DNA from 3 places in the Streptomyces sp. NPDC014995 genome. Region 3 is predicted to be linked to each of the others. Evidence: riboswitches for the same ligand, from Rfam matches in the RefSeq annotation. Region 3 holds a riboswitch; each other region holds the start of a gene.
What was found. Region 3 has a riboswitch for cyclic di-AMP ahead of ACF1A1_RS17000 (peptidoglycan DD-metalloendopeptidase family protein). Riboswitches for the same ligand answer to the same signal wherever they lie in the genome.
Positions count from the first base shown of each region.

Region 1 (7,285 bases), on a different contig from region 3:
GACCACGTGGCCGTCGACGCAGGAGTCCATGGAGGTGGAGAGGTAGATCTCCACGCCACGGCTCTCCAGGTGCTCCTTGCCGTAGGTGCCCAGCTTGGGGCCGACCTCGGGAAGGATCTTGTCCGCCGCGTCGACGAGGATGAAGCGCATGTCCTCGCGGGACACGTTCTTGTAGTACTTGGCCGCGTCGCGCGCCATGTCCTCGACCTCACCGATGGTCTCCGCACCGGCGAAGCCACCGCCGATGAAGACGAAGGTGAGCGCCTTGCGGCGGATCTCCTCGTCGGTGGTGGAGTCGGCCTTGTCGAGCTGCTCCAGGACGTGGTTGCGCAGCCCGATGGCCTCCTCGATGCCCTTCATGCCGATGCCCTGCTCGGCGAGGCCGGGGATCGGGAAGGTGCGGGAGACCGCGCCGAGGGCGACGACCAGGTAGTCGAAGGGCAGCTCGTACGCCTCGCCGACCAGCGGGGCGATCGTGGCGACCTTGCGGTCCTGATCGATGGTGGTGACCCGGCCGGTGAGGACCTCCGCCTTGGGCAGCACGCGTCGCAGCGGGACGACGACGTGGCGCGGGGAGATGTTGCCGGCGGCGGTTTCGGGGAGGAAGGGCTGGTAGGTCATGTACGACCGGGGGTCGACGACCGTGACGGTCGCCTCGCCGTAGCGCATCTTCTTGAGAATGCGCCGAGCTGCGTACAGGCCTACGTACCCACCGCCTACTACGAGGATCCTGGGACGCTCCGTGGTGCTCATGCCATCGAGTATCCACCCGCTTCAGGGGGGTCGCTCGTGCGCCCCTTCACAAGCTTATGCAGGGGGTGTGCTATCCTCCGCGGCCCGCGTGATCCACATCATGGTGGGGGACGGGAACCCGGGGGCACGGGATCCCGTTGTCAATGCCGCGTGAGCTGCCTCTCCGGGCTCAAAGGGTCCGGGTGAGGCCCGCGAAACACGTCCGTGCGGGGCTCCGCGAAACGTCCGCGCCTTCCACTTTTGAACGCGTTCACCAGGGCACTGGACGCCCGGAAGGGTCAACCGGGGCGCCCTCACCCTCCGAGGGGGCCGAATTCCTTGTGAAGAACTTCACGAACTTTTCCGACGGGGTGCCGCCGGGGTGCGACCGAGGGGCCCGTACAGGCCCCTGTGGCGTGCTCATACGTTATCCGCACTGCTCAGCAGAGGCTACTGATCAGTAATAAAAGAGAGCCACGCCACCCGCCGCGAGCCGGGCCGCACCGCCCGCCCTACGCCACGGACCACGCGATGCCGTCGAGGATGTCGTGCTCGCTCACCACGACCTCCTCCGCGCCGATCCGCTCCATGACCGACAGCAGGACCAGGGCCCCCGCGGCGATCACGTCCACCCGGCCCGGGTGCATCGAGGGAACCGCCGCGCGCTCGGCGTGCGTGGAGTGCAGCAGCCAGTCGGTGATCTCGCGGACCCGGTCCCGGGAGACGCGGGAGTGGTGGATGGCCGTGGAGTCGTACTCCGGCAGCTCCTGCGCGATCGCCGAGACCGTGGTGACCGAGCCCGCCAGGCCCACCAGCGTGTGCGCCTCGCGCAGCGGCACCGTCCGCTCCGCCAGGTCCAGGGCGGCCTCGATGTCGGCGCGCATCGCCGCGATCTGCTCCGCGCCCGGCGGGTCACTCACGACGCCCTCGTGCACCAGGTGCCGTTCGGTCATCCGTACGCAGCCGACGTCGACCGAGCGTGCCGCGCGCACGTGGTCGTCGCCGACGACGAACTCCGTGGAGCCGCCGCCGATGTCCACCACGAGGTAGGGCCTCGTCAGGTCCTCCCGGCCGGTCAGCTCCTTCGTCGCGCCCGTGAAGGAGAACTCGGCCTCCTGGTCGCCGGAGATGACCTCGGGCTCCACGCCCAGGATCTCCAGCACGCCGCGCACGAACTCGTCGCGGTTCTCCGCGTCCCGGGATGCGGAGGTGGCGACGAAACGCAGGCGCTCCGCGCCGTGTTCCTTGACGACGGCCGCGTACTCCCGGCAGGCGGCGAAGGTCCGCTCCAGTGCCTCGGGCGCGAGCCGGCCGGTGCGGTCGACGCCCTGGCCGAGGCGGACGATCGTCATACGGCGGTCCAGCTCGACCAGTTCGCCCGTCTCCGGGTCCGCGTCGGCGACGAGGAGACGGATGGAGTTCGTACCGCAGTCGACGGCGGCGACGCGGGTCACCGGCCCTCCTCCGCTTCGGGTGCCCGCGACGCGCCCGGGCCCACACACGCGCCCTTGCGCCACCACTCCGGCAGCATCTCCAGCGCCTCGTCGCCCAGGGGGTTCACCCCCGGGCCGGCGGCCAGGGAGTGCGCCACGAGCACATGCAGGCACTTCACCCGGTCCGGCATGCCGCCCGCGCTCGGGAAGCCCTTCAGCTCCTCGATCTCGTCCCGGCGCCGGACGTAGTCCTCGTGGGCGGCCCGGTAGGCGGCGGCCAGCTCCGGGTCGGTCGCCAGGCGGTCCGTCATCTCCTTCATCACGCCGTTCGCCTCCAGCGTGCCGATGGCGGAGTTCGCCTTCGGACACGTCAGGTAGTACAGCGTGGGGAAGGGCGTGCCGTCGGGGAGGCGGGGGGCCGTCTCCACGACGTCGGGCTGGCCGCAGGGGCAGCGGTGCGCGATCGCGCGCAGACCGCGCGGCGGGCGCCCGAGCTGCTGCTTGAAGGCCTCGACGTCCGCGTCGGTGGGCTCGGTGCGCGGGGTGGGCGGCGGGGGCGTTTCCATGACTGTCTTCAGGCTGTCTTTCTGTCTGTCCGTCTGTCCGTCACTGGTCGGAGGCGTCGGACTTGTCGACCCCGTCCCAGACGTTCGAGTACCAGGGGCGGTCGGCGGCCCCCAGGTCGGCGCGGGTCTGCTTCGCCGCGGCCGGGTCGATGACGATGTAGCCCGTCTCCCCCGGCATCACGTAGTGCAGCCGCAGCCGGATCTGCTGCTCGGCGTACGCGTCGTCCTGCCAGCGTGCCTTGAGGTCGCGCAGTTCTTCCACCCGCTCCCTGGCCTGCTCCTTCTCGCGCTCCAGATCGGCGATCTCGGCGCGCTGGGAGACGTACTGCCGCATGGGGTAGGCCAGGGCCACGACCAGCGAGCACAGGACCAGCGCGAGCAGGGCCGCGCGGCCGGTGAGGCGGGAGCGGCGGGCCTGGCGCCGGGTCTGGGAGCGGTAGACACGGGCCGCCGTCTGCTCGCCCAGCAACCGGATCCTCGTCGCGGTGGAGAAACGGTCCCGGTCCTTCACGGCCATCTGTCCCCGCCTCCCGTCTCACACGTGCGTACGTCCCCGGACACGGTACGGGACCGAGTACGGGGACGTACGTACGACTGGCTGACGATGAGCCCGGTGAGGGTCGGCCCCCGCCCTCGGAGCAGGGGCCGGCCCGTGCCGCGCCTACTGATTCGCGGAGCGGAACCGCGGGAACGCGCTGCGGCCGGCGTACACCGCGGCGTCGTCGAGGATCTCCTCGATGCGCAGCAGCTGGTTGTACTTGGCGACGCGCTCGGAGCGGGCCGGGGCGCCGGTCTTGATCTGGCCGCAGTTGGTGGCGACGGCGAGGTCGGCGATGGTGACGTCCTCGGTCTCGCCGGAGCGGTGGGACATCATGCACTTGAAGCCGTTGCGCTGGGCCAGCTCGACGGCGTCGAGGGTCTCGGTGAGCGAACCGATCTGGTTCACCTTCACCAGCAGCGCGTTGGCGGCGCCCTCCTCGATACCGCGGGCCAGACGCTCGGGGTTGGTGACGAACAGGTCGTCACCGACGAGCTGGACCTTGTCACCGAGCTTGGCGGTGATGGTCTTCCAGCCCTCCCAGTCGTCCTCGAACAGCGGGTCCTCGATGGAGACGAGCGGGTACGCCTCGACGAGCTCGGCGTAGTACTCGGTCATCTCGGCGGCGGAGCGCTCCTTGCCCTCGAAGGTGTAGGAGCCGTCCTTGTAGAACTCGGACGCGGCGACGTCGAGCGCGAGGGCGATCTGCTCGCCGGGGGTGTAGCCGGCCTCCCTGATGGCCTCGAGGATGAGGTCGAGGGCCTCGCGGTTGGAGCCGAGGTTCGGGGCGAAGCCGCCCTCGTCGCCGAGGCCGGTGGACAGGCCCTTGCTCTTCAGGACCTTCTTCAGGGTGTGGTAGACCTCGGTGCCCCAGCGCAGGGCCTCGGAGAAGGACTCCGCGCCGATCGGGGCGATCATGAACTCCTGGATGTCCACGTTGGAGTCGGCGTGCGAGCCGCCGTTCAGGATGTTCATCATCGGCACCGGCAGCAGGTGCGCGTTCGGGCCGCCCAGGTAGCGGAAGAGCGGGAGGTCGCTGGCCTCGGAGGCGGCGTGGGCGACGGCGAGGGAGACGCCGAGGATGGCGTTGGCGCCGAGGGAGCCCTTGTTGTCGGTGGCGTCCAGGTCGAACATGGCCTGGTCGATCAGGCGCTGCTCGGTGGCGTCGTAGCCGACCAGCTCCGGGCCGATCTGCTCGATGACGGCGAGGACGGCCTTCTCGACACCCTTGCCCTGGTAGCGGTTCGGGTCACCGTCGCGGAGCTCGATGGCCTCGAAGGCGCCGGTGGAGGCGCCGGACGGGACGGCGGCACGACCCGTGCTGCCGTCGTCGAGGCCGACCTCGACCTCGACCGTGGGGTTGCCTCGGGAGTCCAGGATTTCCCGGGCTACGACGACGTCGATGGACGGCACGAGCATCTCCTTCTTGGGATGTGACGCTGGTAGTGCGGAGCACGCGGACCGTGATGGAGCCCGCTGAGCCCAGCGACTAGAGCCTAACCGTCCCGGGGCCGTCGGCAGCCGACCGACCGTCCCGTGGACAGACTGACGGTACACATTGTTCCCGGTCGGAACAAAGAGGGCGGGGGAATCCCGGGAACAAGGAGCGAACCGCGGACCACGCCCGGGATGGAAAAACCCCGCCCCGGTGCGTACGGGGGAAGACGCACCGGGGCGGGGAGCCCGTGGGGACGGGGGGGACCCTCACGAGGTCTTCAGCGTGCGGACCTCGTCCGTGAGGGGCCTGCGGCCTTACTGGCAGCCGGATGTCACTTGAGGTGCAGCTGCTGGCCCGGGTAGATGAGGTCGGCGTCCTCGACGATGTCCTTGTTCAGCTGGAACAGCTTCTCCCAGCCGCCCTCGACGTTCTGCTTCTCGGCGATGATGCTGAGGGTGTCACCCTGGACGACCTTGTACTCGCCGTCGCCCTTCTCGACCTTCTTGCCGGTCGGGGTGGTGACCGTCTTCTGGCTCGCGGCCGGACGCTCGGCGGAGCGGGAGGCGCTCTGCTGCTCGGTGGAGCGGGTGCTCTCCGAGGAGCCGCTGGAGGAACCGCCGGAGGAGGACGAGGAGGAGCCGCCGTTGTACGTGGCGTTGGAGAGGCCGACGCCGCAGACCGGCCAGGCGCCCTTGCCCTGACCCGCGAGCACCTTCTCGGCGATCTCGATCTGCTGCGCCTTGCTGGCCTGGTCGGCGGTGGAGGCGTACTGCGTGCCGCCGTACGCGGCCCAGGTGGAGGCGGAGAACTGCAGACCGCCGTAGTAACCGTTGCCGGTGTTGATGGACCAGTTGCCGCCGGACTCGCACTGGGCGACGGCGTCCCACTCGGAGGCCGTGGCGGCGGAGGCGGTGCCGGCCGCCATCAGCGGGGCGGCCACGGCGGCGGTGGTGACACCCGCGATGGCGAGGGCGCGAGTGGCCTTGGACGGACGACGGTGCTTGCCCTTGACGGAAAACAGCATGGATCGATCCCCTCACCGACGCCTGCGAGGTGAGCTGTCGGGTTCGGGCCGGTTGAGTTGCCCGGCCACTCCTCCACGGGAGGCGTGGCTTCACCCCTAGCCGCCGCCGTCAACTGCCCGGTGCGGCACTTACCTTGGGTCCCCCGCTCCTGCCTGCGGCGCTTGACGCGACGACTGTTCCCGGGCGGCCACTGGCAGGATTCGGCGTTGCGGCAGCCGGGGCTCGGGTTGCCGAGCGGTCACGACCGTAGACACGCGATCGCCGGAATTTCAAAGACGATCAGGGCTTCTGAGACTCATCCCACACTTTCACCAAACCGGACATTCAGTGCGAAGTGCGACGTGAACTCCCGCCGTTTTCTCGGCTTTTCCGCCCTATTGGACCCCTGTGGCAAGGGTCTGACCGGGGACGATGTTGCCCGGGTCGGCACCGATGAGGTCCTTGTTCTCGGCGTAGAGCGCGCGCCATCCGCCGTCGAGGTCAAGGGAGTCGGCGATGGACGTGAGCGAGTCGCCCGCCCGGACCGTGTAGGCGCCGGCCGTGCCGCTGAGGGTGCCGGCGGCGTGACGGCCGGACGAGGCGGCCGACGTGCCGTCGGTCGCACTTTCGTCGGCGGTGCCGCCCCGGTGGCGGCCGGAGCCGGTGGAACCGGTGTCGGCGGAACCGCTGTCCGTCGACCCGGAGTCGACCGCTCCGGTGTCGACGAGGCTCCAAGAACCCGCACTCTGACCCGACTTGTCCGAGTCGTCCGCCTCGGGCGCCGCCGCGGCCGAGCCGCCCCCCGCCTGCACGCCGCTCGCACCGGAGCCGGTGGACGTATCGGACGTGGAGGAGTTGTCCGGCGTAGAGGAGGAAGAGGACGAAGGGGGCGAGGAGGGCGTATTCGCGGAGTCCGCGGAGGATTCGGCGGACGGGTCGGCGGAGGCGTCCCCGGAACCCTCGGAGGAACCGGAGGAGTTCGAGGAGCCGGACGACCCCTTGGACAGATCCGACAAGCCGGACGTTATGGAGGAGTCGGACGAGTCCTCCGCCACGCCGGTGTCGACGTCCACCGAAGCCGAGTCCTCACTCAGCCCCGACGTCAGCCCGCAGGTGCCCCAGGCGCCGACACCCTGGTCGGCGAGGAGCTTCTGGGCGACGGAGATCTGCTGGTTGCGGCTGGCCAGGTCGGGCCGCGAGGCGTAGTCGAGTCCGCCGTACGCCTCCCAGTCCTCCTGGGTCAGGGCCAGGCCGCCGTACTCGCCGTTGCCCTCGTCGGCGCTCCAGGAGCCACCGGTCTCGCACTCCGCCACCCTGTCCCACACGGTGCCGTCGGCGGCGCTCGCACCGGTGGCGCCGAGCAGCGGGATGGCGATGGCGGAGCCGGTCACGCCGGCCGCGACGAGGAGGGCCGGGGCCTGGCGGGGGCGACGGTGACGACCGTTCCCGGAGAGCATGCGGGGGGCCTTTCTCGAGACAGCAGTGACCCGCGCGGCGGGTGATGCCGGGGCGCCGCGCTGACGAGTGAACGTATAGGCAGACGATCACTTGTCACAAGTTAATGCCGCACAGAT
Region 1 covers NZ_JBIBVX010000015.1:174,461-181,745, reverse strand. The annotation lists gene ACF1A1_RS28795 (NAD(P)/FAD-dependent oxidoreductase) at 1-753, opposite strand, end outside; gene ACF1A1_RS28790 (exopolyphosphatase) at 1,245-2,186, opposite strand; gene ACF1A1_RS28785 (DUF501 domain-containing protein) at 2,183-2,731, opposite strand; gene ACF1A1_RS28780 (septum formation initiator family protein) at 2,772-3,248, opposite strand; gene eno (phosphopyruvate hydratase) at 3,393-4,682, opposite strand; gene ACF1A1_RS28770 (transglycosylase family protein) at 5,039-5,731, opposite strand; cyclic di-AMP (ydaO/yuaA leader) riboswitch at 5,736-5,902, opposite strand; gene ACF1A1_RS28765 (transglycosylase family protein) at 6,107-7,168, opposite strand.
Region 1: another riboswitch for cyclic di-AMP. It lies ahead of ACF1A1_RS28770 (transglycosylase family protein); the one in region 3 lies ahead of ACF1A1_RS17000 (peptidoglycan DD-metalloendopeptidase family protein).

Region 2 (7,285 bases), on a different contig from region 3:
CCCTCCTCGACGGAGACGGCCGTTCCGTCGCCACCGTCGAGATCACCGGCGCGGAGGGGACCACCTTCGCCGGCGTGACCCGGGAGCATGCGGCGGCCGAGGGGGAGGGTGACGCCGGCCTGGAGGAGTGGCGTGCGGGTCACCGCCGGTTCCGGAGCGCGCAGGCGCGCCGGTGCGGGACGACACGCCCGTGGTGTGCCCGGCGTTCCGGGTGGGTGGAGGAGAAGGCCTGAAGTGGAGGGGCGTCAGCCCACGCCGAGTTCCGTGAGGTCCGCCAGCGGCAGCGTGTGCTGCGTCTGGAGGACCTTCGCGCGCAGGTAGCGCACGTTGTGCGGGGTGGTGAAGACGCCCGTCGGCACCCGGTCGTGGACGTCGATGCCCAGGGTGCGGAGCTGGTCGGCCTTGTCCGGGTTGTTGGACAGCAGGTCCAGGGCGGTGACCTTCAGGGCGCTCAGCATCTGGGCGGCGGCCGTGTAGTCCCGGCCGTCCTCGGGCAGGCCGAGGGCGGCGTTCGCCTCGTAGGTGTCCAGGCCCTGGTCCTGGAGGGCGTACGCGTCGAGCTTGTTGTAGAGGCCGATGCCACGGCCCTCCTGGCGGAGGTAGAGCAGGACGCCGCCGCGGTCGGCTATGCGCTCGACCGCCTCGCGCAGCTGGGGACCGCAGTCGCAGCGGGCGGAGCCGAAGACGTCCCCGGTGAGGCACTCGGAGTGCAGCCGGACCAGCGGGCGGGGGCCGGGGTCGCCGAGGACGACGGCCACGTGTTCCTGGCCGTCGACCAGGCCGTGGAAGGTGACCAGTTCGGCGTCGACCGAGTAGCCGTCGTGGAAGCGCAGCGGTACCCGGACGCGGGCTCGCGGGGTGGCGGCGGGGGTCTGGAGCATGAGGATTCTCCCGGGTCCGGTGGACAGGGCGGTTCTGCTTCAGTTTTGAAGCATTCCGACGGTCGAGACACTACCTCATGCTTGAAATTTGAAGCAATGCTGTTGTGGCGCGACTCACGAGCAGGAGGGCGACGAACGTCTGCGCCACGGGACGTCCTCGGGCGCGCCCGCACCGTCGTCCCCCTGGAGCCCCTGGGCGATGTGCGTGCAGATCTCCTCGAGCTGCCCGACCTGCTCCGGGGTGAGCCGGTCGAAGAGGGAGGCGCGGACCGTCTCGACGTGGCCGGGCGCCGCCCGTTCCAGGACCGCCATGCCCTCGTCCGTCAGGACCGCGATGCTCCCGCGCTTGTCCCAGCGGCAGTTCTCGCGCCGCACCAGTCCGTCCTTCTCCAGGCGCGTCACCGCGTACGTCAGCCTGCTGCGGGTGATCTTCAGCTTCTCCGCCAGATCGGTCATGCGCAGGCGTCGCTCGGGGACCTCGGAGAGGTTGGCCAGGATGGAGTAGTACAGGTGGGGCATGCCGGCCTCATGCTGAAGCTGCCGGTCGATCGCGTCCTCCAGGAGCAGGGAGGCGGCGACGTACGCGCGCCAGGCGCGCTGCTCCTCGGGGGTGAGCCAGCGGATCGTCATACCCCCAGTGTAGGTTTGCTTCAAACTTGAACCAAGGGCTGCGGCCGGTCCGGCCCCGTACCCTCAGCCCTCAGCCCTCAGCCCTCAGCCCAGAGCCCACAGCCCCTCGCCCGGAGAGACCGCGCCGATGCCGTACCCGTACGTCCTGCTGTCCGCAGCCGTCTCCCTCGACGGTTACCTCGACGACACCGGCCCCGACCGCCTGCTGCTCTCCAGCCCCGCCGACTTCGACCGGGTCGACGAGGTGCGGGCCTCCGTGGACGCGATCCTGGTCGGCGCCGGCACCATCCGCGCCGACAACCCCCGCCTCCTGGTCAACTCGCCCGAACGCCGGGCCGCGCGCCTGGCGGCCGGCAGGCCGGAGTACCCCCTCAAGGTCACGGTCAGCGGCTCCGGCGAGCTGGATCCGGCGGCGAAGTTCTGGCACACCGGCGGCGAGAAGGTCGTCTACACGACCGACAAGGGCGCCGAACGCGCGCGGTCACTCGGCCTCGCGGCCGACGTCGTGCCCCTCGGCCCCGGCCTCGACTGGCGGCGGCTCCTGGAACACCTCCACGACGTACGGGGCGTACGGCGGCTGATGGTCGAGGGCGGCGGAACCATCCACACCCAGCTCCTCCAGGAAGGCCTGGCGGACGAACTCCAGCTCGTCCTCGCCCCCCTCTTCGTGGGCACCCCGGACGCCCCCCGGCTCTTCGGTCCCGGGGGCTACCAGGGCGGACGGCTGCGACTCGTGGAGACGCGGCGCATCGAGGACGTCGTCCTGATGCGCTACGAGCCCACCGCGCCCGGCGCCGGCCCGCTCCCCACCGCCGCCGACCGGCACTGGCTGGCCCTCGCCTGCGAGCTGGCGGCCGCCTGCCCGCCGTCGCGGACGGCGTTCAGCGTGGGCGCGGTGGTGGTGGCCGCCGACGGGACCGAGCTGGCGCGCGGCCACTCCCGGGAGGCCGGCGACCCCGTCGTCCACGCCGAGGAGGCGGCCCTCGCCAAGATCGACCCCGGCGACCCCCGTCTGGCCACGGCCACCGTCTACACCAGCCTCGAACCCTGCACCCACCGCTCCTCACGCCCGACCCCCTGCGCCCGACTCGTCCTCGACGCGGGCGTTCCCCGGGTGGTGACGGCCTGGCGCGAGCCGGACACCTTCGTGACCGACGCCGACGGCACCGGACTGCTGACGGCCGCGGGTGTGGACGTCGTCGTCCTCCCGGAGTACGAGGAGCGGGCCAAGGCGCCCAACAGCCATCTCCTGTAGGGCCATTGGCCGAGCGGAGGTCCCTCGGGAAGCCTGCGGAGGGAAGCCCGGTAGGGAAGCCCGGCAGCGGGCCCTCAGGGAGGTCCCTCGGAGGTGCCCCGGGGGTCCAGGGGGAAGTCCCCTGGAGATCCCCCGAGGTCACCAGGGGGTCCCCGGGAGATCCCCGGGGAAGCCCCCAGAGAGGCCCCGGATCAACCCTGGTCTTTCGTGTCCCGCGGATGGCGTACACTGGTGTCATACCGACGCGGGGTGGAGCAGCTCGGTAGCTCGCTGGGCTCATAACCCAGAGGTCGCAGGTTCAAATCCTGTCCCCGCTACTGAAGGTCGAGGGCCGGAATCCTGATACAGGGTTCCGGCCCTCGGTGTGTTCACTCGCTCAATCAAGCTCACGGATCGTGATCGGATGAGCGCCCTGCGCATCACAACTGAGTCACCATCAAAAACGTTGTGACTGCTGAGATGTGGCCGGAGCGAGGTCAACTCGCCCGTTTTTCACCGCTCGTGGGGCGAAAGTCCAGGCCAGAAATGTTGTTGATCAAGAGGAACAGCTTGGAAACCCGGCCCCGCGTCTATTAACGTTCGATAACGCAGCGCGGTCGTCCCAGCCGTCACAAGAGGCGGCTCCGTGCGCACGCGCCGAATCCCGTAAGGGAACCGGGGAACCACCACCTTGGGGTGAATCACGCGTAAGCCGCCGTGGAACAACGGCCGGTATACGCGCGTAGGAGACCTTCCCGCTCCGAACCCGTCAGCTAACCCGGTAGGCGACGGAAGGAAAGGAGTACGCCCGCGTGGCGTCCAACCGGCCTGCCCCAGAAGCCCCCAGCGCGCCCAGCCAGACCTTCGGCTACGGCACCTACCGCACCGACGAGGGCCCCTGGGAGGAGTGGAACCCCACCGCGGAGTCCATTCGCCCGGTACGCGGTCGGCACCGCGTCGCCAAGCAGCGCGGCGGGCTCGCCCGCAGCTCCACCGTTCTCGGCGTCGGCGTCATAGCCGCCGTCGGCGCGGGCGGCATGGCCAGCGCCAACACCGGCAAGCCGCCGGTCTCCATCTCCATGCCGGACCTCCCCTCCGTGGGTTCCCTGATCTCGGACGACGACACCCCCGAGGAGTCCGCGCCCGCCCTCAGCACCTTCGGCACCACCGTCGCCGCGGACGACAGCAGCGAGAGCGCCTCCGACGCCGGCGAGGCGCTGCGCAGCCGGATCATGGCGCAGGCCGAGTCGCAGCAGACCCAGATCGAGGCCAAGGCCCAGGCCGCCGCCGAGGCCGCCGCGGCCAAGGCACAGGCCGATGCGGCCGCCAAGGCCAAGCAGGAGGCGGAGGCCAAGGCCGCCGCCGCGAAGAAGAAGGCCGCCGAGGAAGCCGCGAAGAAGGCCGAGGCCGAGCGCCTCGCCGAACTCGCCAAGCAGTACACGCTGCCGACCTCCTCGTACACCATCACCTCCACCTTCGGTCAGGCCGGCGCCTACTGGTCCTCCGGGTACCACACGGGCCTCGACTTCGCCGCCCCCACCGGCACCCTGATCAAGGCCGTGCACAGCGGCACCATCACGTCGGCCGGCTGGGACGGGTCGTACGGGTACAAGACCGTGCTCACCCTCGACGACGGCACCGAGGTCTGGTACGCCCACCAGTCCTCCATCAGCGTCAGCGTCGGCCAGAAGGTCGCCACCGGTGACGTCATCGGCCGCGTCGGCGCCACCGGCAACGTCACCGGCGCCCACCTCCACCTGGAGGTCCACCCGGGCGGCAGCGCCTCGGGCATCGACCCGGCGGCCTGGCTGCGGGACAAGGGGCTCAGCCTCTGAAGTCTTCCGGGGAATTTCCGGTGGTTCCCGGGGGTCGGTGAGGTCTCCCGTACACGACCCGGACGTTTCCCGGATGTTTGCGAACCCTTGGCCGGAGGCGTGGAATGCGCGCCTCCGGCCGAGGCGTTGACGAAGAGCATGACGTCTCTGCGCAAGCTCGGCTCCTCCGACCTCGAGGTCTTCCCGCTCGCCCTCGGCGGCGACGTCTTCGGCTGGACCGCCGACGAGGCGGCCTCCTTCGCCGTCCTGGACGCCTACACGGCCGCCGGCGGCAACTTCGTCGACACCGCCGACTCCTACTCGGCGTGGGCCGAGGGCAACGGCGGCGGTGAGTCCGAGACCCTGATCGGCAAGTGGGTCAAGGCCCGCGGCAACCGCGACGACGTCGTGATCGCGACGAAGGTGAGCCAGCACCCCGACTTCCAGGGGCTGACCGCCGCCAACATCAAGGCCGCCGCCGACGCCTCGCTGCGACGCCTGGACACCGACCACATCGACCTCTACTACACCCACTTCGACAAGCCCGAGGTGCCCGTCGAGGAGATCATCGGCGCGCTCGACGAGCTGGTGAAGGCGGGCAAGGTGCGGCACATCGCCGCCTCCAACATCTCCCCCGCACGCCTGCGGGCCTCCCTGGAGTTCTCCGACCGCGAGGGCCTCGCCCGGTACGTCGCCCTCCAGCCGCACTACAACCTGGTCTCGCGCGACACGTACGAAGGCGAGCTCCAGGACCTCGCCGACGCCTCCGACCTCGCCGCCGTGCCCTACTTCGCGCTCGCCTCCGGCTTCCTCACCGGCAAGTACCGGCCCGGTACGACCGTGGACAGCGCGCGGGCCGAAGGGGCCGGCAAGCACCTGGGGACCGAGCGGGGGCAGAAGGTCCTCGCCGCCCTGGACGAGATCGCCCGCGCCCACGACACCGAGGTCGCCACGGTGGCCCTGGCGTGGCTCGCGGCCCCGCCGACGGTGGCGGCGCCGATCGCCTCCGCGAGGACCGTGGAGCAGCTGCCGGCGCTGGTGGCGGTGGCCGAGCTGGAGCTGACCCGGACCGAGATCGGGCGGCTCACGCAGGCCTCGGTGTAAGGGCCCGCACTGCGGTGTCCGGTGGGGGGCGGCCCCTACGACGCAGGGCTCACGACATGCCGGTCACGGTTTCAGGCTCACGGCTTCCGGCTCAGGTTTTCCGGTTCGCGTTTTCCGGCGCACGGTTTCCGGTCTACGGCTGGTAGGGGCCGTACCCGGAATACCCGGGCTGCGCTGAGCGGGGGTGCGGGTACTGGTGCTGCGGGTGCGGCTGTGGGTGCGGCTGTGGGTGGGGCTGCTGATGGGGAAGCTGGTGCTGCGGATGCCGGGCCGGTCCCGTCGGATGCCCGTACCCCTGTCCGTGCCCGGGGACCCCGTAGACGGGCCAGGGCGGCATGACGACCTGGACCGGAGGCGCCGTCATACGGGCCGCGTGGTCCAGCGCGGGGCGGGCGATGTCCTTGCGGCGCCACAGCTCGTTCAGCAACTCCCGTTCCCGTACGACGAAGTCGGCGCCGGCCCGGCCGAGGCGTCCCCGGTGCCGTAGGAACGCGAGGGACGTCGCGTACGCCTCGTACCGCGCCACCTCTCGCGCGGCCGGCTTGCCCAGGTGCCGGCGGGCGTGGTCGCGGGCCAGCCGCCGGGCCCGCATCGAGCCGAGCGCGTACGGCTCCGCGGGGGTGAGCCAGCCCGCGGCCGCGTAGGCGGGCAGTTCCTCGCGTACGGTGCCCAGTTCCCGCTGGCGCGTCCACACCACCAGCCAGGTCAGCACCGCGAAGGCCGGCACCATGAACGCCCCGTACACCGCGAGGAAGCCCCACTCGCCGAGGGTCGCCGAGCCGTTCCACAAGGCGTGCATCGTCATCGCGAGCAGCAGACCGGACAGCGGGAGCAGGACGCGGCGTATGCGCTGCCCGTCCCCGGAGAGCGCGGCGATGCCGAAACCGATACCGGTCAGGACCGTGAACAGGGGGTGGGCGAACGGCGACATGATGACGCGCACGAAGAAGGTCGCGACGGTGACGGAGGCGATGCCGCCGTCCCCGGTGAGCTGGTCGGTGCCGAAGGCGTTGCCCAGGTAGAGGATGTTCTCGGTGAACGCGAAGCCGGTCGCGGTGATCCCGGCTATCACCACTCCGTCGACGATTCCGGTGAAGTCCCGCCTGCGGAAGAGGAAGACGAGGAGGACGGCGGCCGCCTTGGCGGACTCCTCGACGATCGGGGCGATGACCGTCGAGCCGAGGGTGTCCGCGCTGGAGGGGTCGGCGGTCGCCGTCGCTATCCATCGGGTGGCGAAGCTGTTGGCGACGATCGCTATCAGCGCCGCCGCGCACGCGCCCCAGGCGAACGCGAACATCAGGTTCCGCCAGGGGCCGGGCTCCACCCGGTCCAGCCACCGGAAGGCCGCGATGAGAAGGGGGACGGGCAGGACGGCGAGTCCCAGGCCCACCAGGAACCCGTGCGTGCCCGTCTGTTCGCGGACGAGGGCCAGGATGACCAGTCCGGAGAGCGCGAGCAGGGTGATCAGGGCGCCGTAACGCACCCACTTGTGCTGCCACCAGTGCGCGTGCCGGAGCACACCGCCCTCGGGTGTGCCGCCCGGCTGGGGCGGTTGCGGCGGGTGCGGCGGGTACGGGGGACTGATGGCCACGGCATCGACCCTAACGAGGGAGAGGACGGCG
Region 2 covers NZ_JBIBVX010000002.1:16,311-23,595, reverse strand. The annotation lists gene ACF1A1_RS04435 (ASCH domain-containing protein) at 1-233, shown strand, start outside; gene ribA (GTP cyclohydrolase II) at 246-881, opposite strand; gene ACF1A1_RS04425 (MarR family winged helix-turn-helix transcriptional regulator) at 996-1,511, opposite strand; gene ACF1A1_RS04420 (dihydrofolate reductase family protein) at 1,639-2,766, shown strand; tRNA gene ACF1A1_RS04415 (tRNA-Met) at 3,010-3,083, shown strand; cyclic di-AMP (ydaO/yuaA leader) riboswitch at 3,391-3,550, shown strand; gene ACF1A1_RS04410 (M23 family metallopeptidase) at 3,558-4,580, shown strand; gene ACF1A1_RS04405 (aldo/keto reductase) at 4,719-5,663, shown strand; gene ACF1A1_RS04400 (PrsW family intramembrane metalloprotease) at 5,797-7,254, opposite strand.
Region 2: another riboswitch for cyclic di-AMP. It lies ahead of ACF1A1_RS04410 (M23 family metallopeptidase); the one in region 3 lies ahead of ACF1A1_RS17000 (peptidoglycan DD-metalloendopeptidase family protein).

Region 3 (7,285 bases):
GCTGCACGGCCGCTGGGCCGCCGAGTCCCGCCTCACGCGGTCCCCCCTCACCTACGGCGAGAAGGTCATCGGCAGCCGCCGCGGCCACACCGGCCACCAGCACCTGCCCTGGGTCGCCCTGGACACCGACGCCACCGAGGAACGCGGCGAGGTCTACGGCTGCGCCCTCGGCTGGTCGGGCTCCTGGCGGATCGCCGTCGCGCAGCTCCCCGACGCGCGCGTGCAGATCACCGGCGGCGCCGGCTACGACGACTCGGGCCTGCTGCGGCTGGCGGCGGGGGAGTCCTTCACCACGCCCGTCTTCGCCGGCCTGTGGACCGACGGCGGCTTCGGCGGCGCGAGCCGCGCCTGGCACGCCTACCAGCGCGCGTACGTGATCCCGGACGCCGAGCGCGACCGGCCCGTGCTGTTCAACTCCTGGGAGGCCACCTACTTCGACATCTCCGAGGAGCAACAGGCGGCCCTCGCACGCCGGGCCGCGGACGTCGGCGTCGAGCTGTTCGTGGTCGACGACGGCTGGTTCGGCGCGCGCACCGGCGACCACGCCGGCCTCGGTGACTGGCGGCCCAACCCCGACCGCTTCCCGAAGGGCCTGAGGCCCCTCGCGGACCACGTGCATGCGCTCGGCATGCAGTTCGGCATCTGGGTCGAGCCCGAGATGGTCAACCCCGACAGCGACCTGTACCGGGCGCACCCCGACTGGGTGCAGTTCCAACCGGGGCGAAAGCGGACGGAACTCCGCAAACAGCTCGTCCTCAACCTCGCCCGTGAGGACGTGCAGGAGTACCTCTGGCAGCAGCTCGACACGTTGCTGTCCAGCGCTCCCATCGACTACGTCAAGTGGGACTTCAACCGCTGCTTCACCGACGCCGGCTGGCCCGACGACCCCTACCCGCAGCGGCTCTGGGTCGACCACGTGCGCGCCCTGTACGCGCTGCTGGACCGGCTGCGGGCGGCCCACCCGGGGGTCGCCTTCGAGTCCTGCTCGGGCGGCGGCGGCCGGATCGACCTCGGGGTCATGAGCCGTACCGACCAGGTGTGGACCTCCGACAACACCGACCCGCTGGACCGCCTCGCCATCCAGCACGGCTTCAGCCAGATCCATCCCGCGCGCGTGATGGCCGCCTGGGTCACCGACAGCCCCAACACCCAGCTGAACGGCCGGACCAGCTCGCTGCGCTTCCGGTTCGTCAGCGCCATGGCCGGAGTGCTCGGCGTCGGCGGCGACCTCTCCGGGTGGACCGAGGAGGAGCTCGCCGAGGCTCGGCGGTGGGTCGACCTCTACAAGGAGATCCGGCCCCTCGTGCAGCACGGCGACCTCTACCGGCTGCGCCCCCCGGAGGGCGGGCTGAGCGCCGTGCAGTACGTGCGCGGGGGTGAGACCGTCGTCCTCGCCTGGCTCCAGACGCAGCGGTACGGCGAGCCGGTGCCGGCGCTGCGCCTGCGCGGCCTCGACCCGACAGTCTCGTACGAATGCCTCGAAACGGGCGAAGTGCACCGAGGGGCGGTGTTGTTGCATCACGGGCTGCGTACCGGGTTGCGTGGTGACCTTGATGCGGCGGTTATCCGGCTGCGTCGCATCTGAGAGTTCTGTCCGAATTGGAATCCTTCGTTCCAACTCGCTCTGGAGTAAACGAACCTGGAGACGTGTCACGTGAGGAGCGTCATATTCGTGACCGAGCGTCGCCCGTCATGTTCACGTAATTCGGGTGCTTTTCCAGGGTCTTCGGTGAAAGGCTGGCCTTTTGGCTCACGGACGGTGACCGGGAATTCCCACGGCGGATCACGAGAAATGCCGTGACAGCACAACCTTCGCTTGTCCCTGTGCGTCTTGGTCGCTTACGTTCCACACCAATCCGGACGGGCCGCCGAATCCTGCCGCCGCCCGGAGTCCGCACACTCACCCGTGCACGGCAGGAGCGGGGGACCCACAGGCAGAACCGCCTGTTCCGGTCTCCGGAACAGGCTTGGGGTAAAGCCGCGCCTCGGCGCGGCCGGGCATCTCCAGTCCGCACCCGACAGCTCACCTCGCAGGCGCCGGAGAGGAATTCGCCATGCCCGCGAAGGGTAAGCACCGCCGTCCGAAAACCCAGCGCTTCACCCGCTCCATAGCCGTCGCCGGAACCGGGGGCGCCGCGCTCGCCCTTCCGCTCATGGGGGCCACCGGCGCCCACGCCGCGCCCGCCAAGCCGGCGGCCGAGTCGGTCTCCTCGGTCTCGGGAAAGGCCGTCCAGGCCGTTCCGGTCGCGCAGCAGGCCGCCACCGGGTCGAAGGCCGCCGCGACCCCCCGTACCTACACGGTGCGGGCCGGCGACTACCTCTCGAAGATCGCGGACGAGCAGAACGTCAGCGGTGGCTGGCACAAGCTGTACGAGGACAACCGTGCGGCGGTCGGTGACGACCCGTCGCTGATCCACCCCGGCCTCAAGCTGTCGATCGGCAAGAAGGCCACGACCGGCGCCCCCAAGACGCCGTCCGCTTCGTCCGGTTCCTCCTCCTCGTCGAAGTCCTCGAAGTCCTCGAAGTCCTCGAAGCCCTCGAAGCCCTCCAAGGCGTCGGAGTCGTCGAAGGCCTCGGAGTCCTCGTCGTCGCAGACGTCGACCACCCAGGTCGCCGAGAGCGGCGGCAACTCCAGCGGTTACACCAAGCCCGTGGCCGGTGCCACCGTCGGCACCCCGTACCGCATGGCCGGCAGCATGTGGTCCAGCGGCTACCACACCGGCGTCGACTTCGTCGTCCCGACCGGTACCTCGCTCAAGGCCGTCGGCGCGGGCACGGTCGTCTCCGCCGGCTGGGGCGGGGCGTACGGCAACCAGGTCGTCATCAAGCTCGCCGACGGCTACTACGCCCAGTACGCCCACCTGTCCTCGCTCTCGGTCTCGGCCGGCCAGTCCGTCTCCGCGGGCCAGCAGATCGGCCTCTCCGGCGCGACCGGCAACGTGACCGGCCCGCACCTGCACTTCGAGATCCGCACCACGCCGGACTACGGCTCGGACCTCGACCCGATCGCCTACCTGCGCTCGCACGGCGTCTCCGTCGGCTGACCTCCGGCACGACCACCGCACGACCCCTGCCCGAACACGCACGCCGAAGGCCGGACCCCTGGAATGCACCTTCCCGGGTCCGGCCTTCGGCGTGCGTGCGGACGGCCTCCGGAGGCATCGACAAGGGGGGTGGAGTGGGGGCACAGTGATCCCCGACAGGGGAAAGCGCTTTCTGGACGTGGGGGCGGAGGTCCGTCACCCACACCACCCGGCCCACCGAAGGAGCCGTACTCCATGACGACCACCCGCAGGGCCTTGGGCACCCTGGCCGCCGGCGCCGCCCTGGCCGCTCTCGCCCCGGCCGCCACCGCGAGCGCCGCGTCCCGCCACCGCCGTCTCGTCGCCCACGACGACTTCCGCCACGGCCTCGGCCGGTGGGCCGTCGAACTCGAGAAGGGCGGCACGGTCACCGCCTCCCGCGGGATCCTGGAGGTGGACGTACCCGCCGGCGCGACGATCTGGTTCAAGCAGCGCCTCCAAGGGCCGTACGTCCTCGAGTACACCGCCACCCCGGTCGCCGCGGGCGGCGTCAACGACCGCGTCTCCGACCTCAACAACTTCTGGAACGCCGTCGACGTCCGCTCCCCGGACGACCTCTTCGCGACCCCCAGGGGCGGGGCGCTGGCGGAATACGACCACCTGAGGGCGTATTACGTCGGCTACGGCGCCAACACCAACACCACGACCCGGCTGCGCCGCTACGTCGGCCGGGCGGGGGTGCGGCCGCTCGTCCTCGACTACACCGAACCGTTGCTCGTGGCCAATGAGCCGAACCGCGTCCGTGTCGTCTCCGACGGCTCCACCGTCCAGTGGTGGAACAACGGGCGGCTCGTCTTCGACCACACCGACCCGGAGCCGTACACCAGCGGGCACTTCGCGTTCCGCACCACCTGGAGCCACTTCCGGATCAGCGGGTTCCGGGTGTGGTCGTCGCATCGACGCGGCTGACGGGGGGTCTATTCCCTGATTGGCAAATTCTTTAGGAGTGGCTTATCTCACCGCCCGTCAACCCTCGCCTACGGTCGCGTAGGTCACATTCGAAGGTGAATCATGCACTGCTGTGGCAGACGATTCGAAGAATGACAGCAGATCAGTGATCGGGTCGTACGTGGCGGTGGGGGACAGCTTCACCGAGGGCGTCGGCGACCCCGGCCCCGACGGGGCATTCGTCGGCTGGGCCGACCGGTTCGCGGTGCTGCTCGCGGACCTGCGGCCCGAGGGCGACTTCAACTACACGAACCTGGCGGTGCGCGGCAAACTGCTCGACCAGATCATGGCCGACCAGCTGCCGAAGGCGGTGCGACTCGCGCCCGACCTGGTCTCCTTCTGCGCGGGCGGCAACGACATCCTCCGTCCCGGCACCGACCCGGACGAGGTCGCGGAGCGCTTCGAACGGGCGATCGCCGCGCTGACCTCCGCGGCCGGGACGGTCATGGTGACGACCGGCTTCGACACCCGTGGCGTCCCCGTGCTCAAGCACCTGCGCGGCAAGATCGCCACCTACAACGGGCACGTCCGCGCCATCGCCGACCGGTACGGCTGCCCGGTGCTCGACCTGTGGTCCCTGAAGTCCGTCCAGGACCGCCGGGCCTGGGACCACGACCGGCTCCACCTCTCCCCGGAGGGGCACACGCGCGTGGCCCTGCGCGCCGGGCAGGTCCTCGGCCTGGAGGTGCCCGCCGACCCGGAGCAGCCCTGGCCGCCGCTCCCGCCGCGCGGCACCCTCGAGATTCGGCGCGACGACGTGCACTGGGCGCGCGAGTACCTCGTGCCGTGGATCGGGCGCCGGCTGCGCGGGGAGTCCTCGGGCGACCATGTGACGGCCAAGGGCACGCTGTCGCCGGACGACATCAAGATGCGGATCGCCTCCGTGGCGTGAGCCCCGCCGGTGCGCGGCCGGCCGCCGACGCCTGGCGGCCGGCCGCGCACCCGCGAGGTGAGCAGACGGGACTGACACCCCCGCGCCGACAGCCTGAAGGGCTCAGAGTCGCTCGGCGTTCAACGTCCGCGTCTCCAGCCCGAGTTCCCGGGCCAGTGCCTCGTCCACCCACTCCCGTGCGCGGGGCCGGGAGACCGCGCCGTCGTAGGAGGTCAGCTGCACGGCGAGGCCGTCGAGCAGGGCCGTCAGGCGCAGGGCGGTGCCGGACGGGTCCGGGCAGTGGAACTCGCCCGCGGCCACCCCCTCCGCGATGACCTCGGCCAGCGCCGCCTTCCACTGCCGGTCGAGGTCGCGGGCGACCTTCCGCAGGGCGGGCTCGCGCAGCGACACCGCCCAGCCCTCGATCCACAGCCGCCAGCCCTTGGCCTGGCCCGTCGGCGCGTACCAGCGCACGGCCGACCGCAGCCGGCGCAGGGCGGTGGTGCGGCGGCCGAGCAGCTTGCGCAGGTGCCTCAGGTCGTCCTCGGCCGCGTACGCGAACGCGGAGGCGACGAGCTTCTCCTTGGTCGAGAAGTGGTAGAGCACGAGTGCGTTGCTCACGCCGAGCGCCGCGGCCACGTCGGCGATCCTGACCGCCGCCACGCCCCGCGCCTCGATCTGCTCGATGGCGGCCCGCAGCAGTTCCTCGCGCCGCTCGGCCACACTCAACCGGACTCTCGCCACGCGGTCACCCTACACAGGGCCCGCGACCTGCGCCGACGCCTTCACCGGTGGCGGCCGAACGGCTCCGCGACCACCGGCAGCCGCCGTACGGCGATCGCGTGCGCGGCGGTCCGGGGCGTCGTCCCGTCGGTGTCGGCATGCGCCTGCACCGGTTGGACCAGCGCCCGCATCGAGCGGCGCGTGTACGCGAACGCCTCGTCCGCGTCCGCGCCGACGTCGCCGAGGAGCGTCCACCAACAGGCCTTGTTCCCGGAGTTGACCACGACGTCAGGCAACACGCGCACCGCGCGCGCGTGGAGCAGTTCCTCGGAGTTCCCGGTCCGTGGCACGCAGGGCGGAGCGGTCGACGGTGCCGTGGGCGTCCCGCGCGGCCGGCAGCGTCTCCACGTCGAGACCCGCCGGATCGGCGATCGTGCCCTTGACGTCGGCGACGGCCACGACTGAAGGCGTCCGCGAGCCGCCCCCGAACCGCGGTCTCGTCGGGCAGTGGGTAGACGGCCTGGACCGACGAAGGCGGGCCCCGCCTCGGCGGCCGCCCGGTCCACCGCGTCCTGCGCCTGCCCCGGATCCTCGCCGGTGGTCCGGCAGCTCGGTGACCTCCTCCAGGGTGCAGCCCTCCCGCATCCGCGGACCGCCGCTGCACACACCGCGCACGAGCCGGTCGGCGACCAGGAAGCCCTGGCGGCCGGTGATGTCGTCGGTCCGGGTGAGGGAGAGCAAGGGGGCGGTCACGCGGGTTCCTCGACCGTAACCGTTACTGAACGGTGGGTCAGTGTCGAGAGCGTGCGGCCGCCGTGCCGACGCGGCGTCGCGGGCTCCCCAGGAGGGCGGTCCGGCTTTGTCGTAGGGGCCGACCATAATGGGAATCCTCAGCAACTCCACCTGGAGGTACCGTGGCCGGTTCCCGTTCCCTGAGCTCCGGGCTCCGCGCGTTGCAGCCCGAGGCCTTCGGCGCGGACCCGAGCGGTGAGCGCCTGGCGCGCATCCGCAGATCGCCCCGCTTCAAGGACGGGGTCTTCCAGAACCCCGGCGGGCCGGCGCGCACCCGCCCCTCGGGCTCGGCCCTCGACTTCGCCAAGGTGTTCTTCGACAGGGAGGCCCGCCCCCGCCGCGCCCCCGCGGGGACGGTCCCGGTGCACGCCACCACCGTCGCCGACCTCGCCAGGCCGCCCGCCACGGGCCTGCGCCTGACCTGGCTGGGCCACTCCAGCGTGCTCGCGGAGATCGACGGGCAGCGGGTGCTGTTCGACCCCGTCTGGGGCGAGCGCTGCTCCCCCTTCCCCTTCGCGGGCCCGAAGCGACTGCACCCGGTCCCGCTCCCGCTCGCCGCCCTGGGCCCGGTCGACGTCGTCGTCATCTCGCACGACCACTACGACCACCTGGACATGCCCACGATCAAGGCGCTGGCCGGCACGGACACCCTGTTCGCCGTCCCGCTCGGCGTCGGCGCCCACCTCGAACACTGGGGCGTGTCCGCGGACCGGCTGCGCGAGCTGGACTGGCACGAGGCGACCAAGGTCGGCGGACTCACCCTCACCGCCACCCCGGCCCGCCACTTCTGCGGCCGCGGTCTGCGCAACACGCAGCACACCCTCTGGGCGTCCTGGGTCGTCGCCGGCGACGAGCACCGGATCTACCA
Region 3 covers NZ_JBIBVX010000007.1:314,111-321,395, forward strand. The annotation lists gene ACF1A1_RS16995 (alpha-galactosidase) at 1-1,585, shown strand, start outside; cyclic di-AMP (ydaO/yuaA leader) riboswitch at 1,892-2,050, shown strand; gene ACF1A1_RS17000 (peptidoglycan DD-metalloendopeptidase family protein) at 2,055-3,044, shown strand; gene ACF1A1_RS17005 (DUF6250 domain-containing protein) at 3,279-3,992, shown strand; gene ACF1A1_RS17010 (SGNH/GDSL hydrolase family protein) at 4,138-4,923, shown strand; gene ACF1A1_RS17015 (TetR/AcrR family transcriptional regulator) at 5,026-5,646, opposite strand; partial or broken gene ACF1A1_RS17020 (hypothetical protein) at 5,688-6,378, opposite strand; gene ACF1A1_RS17025 (MBL fold metallo-hydrolase) at 6,540-7,285, shown strand, end outside.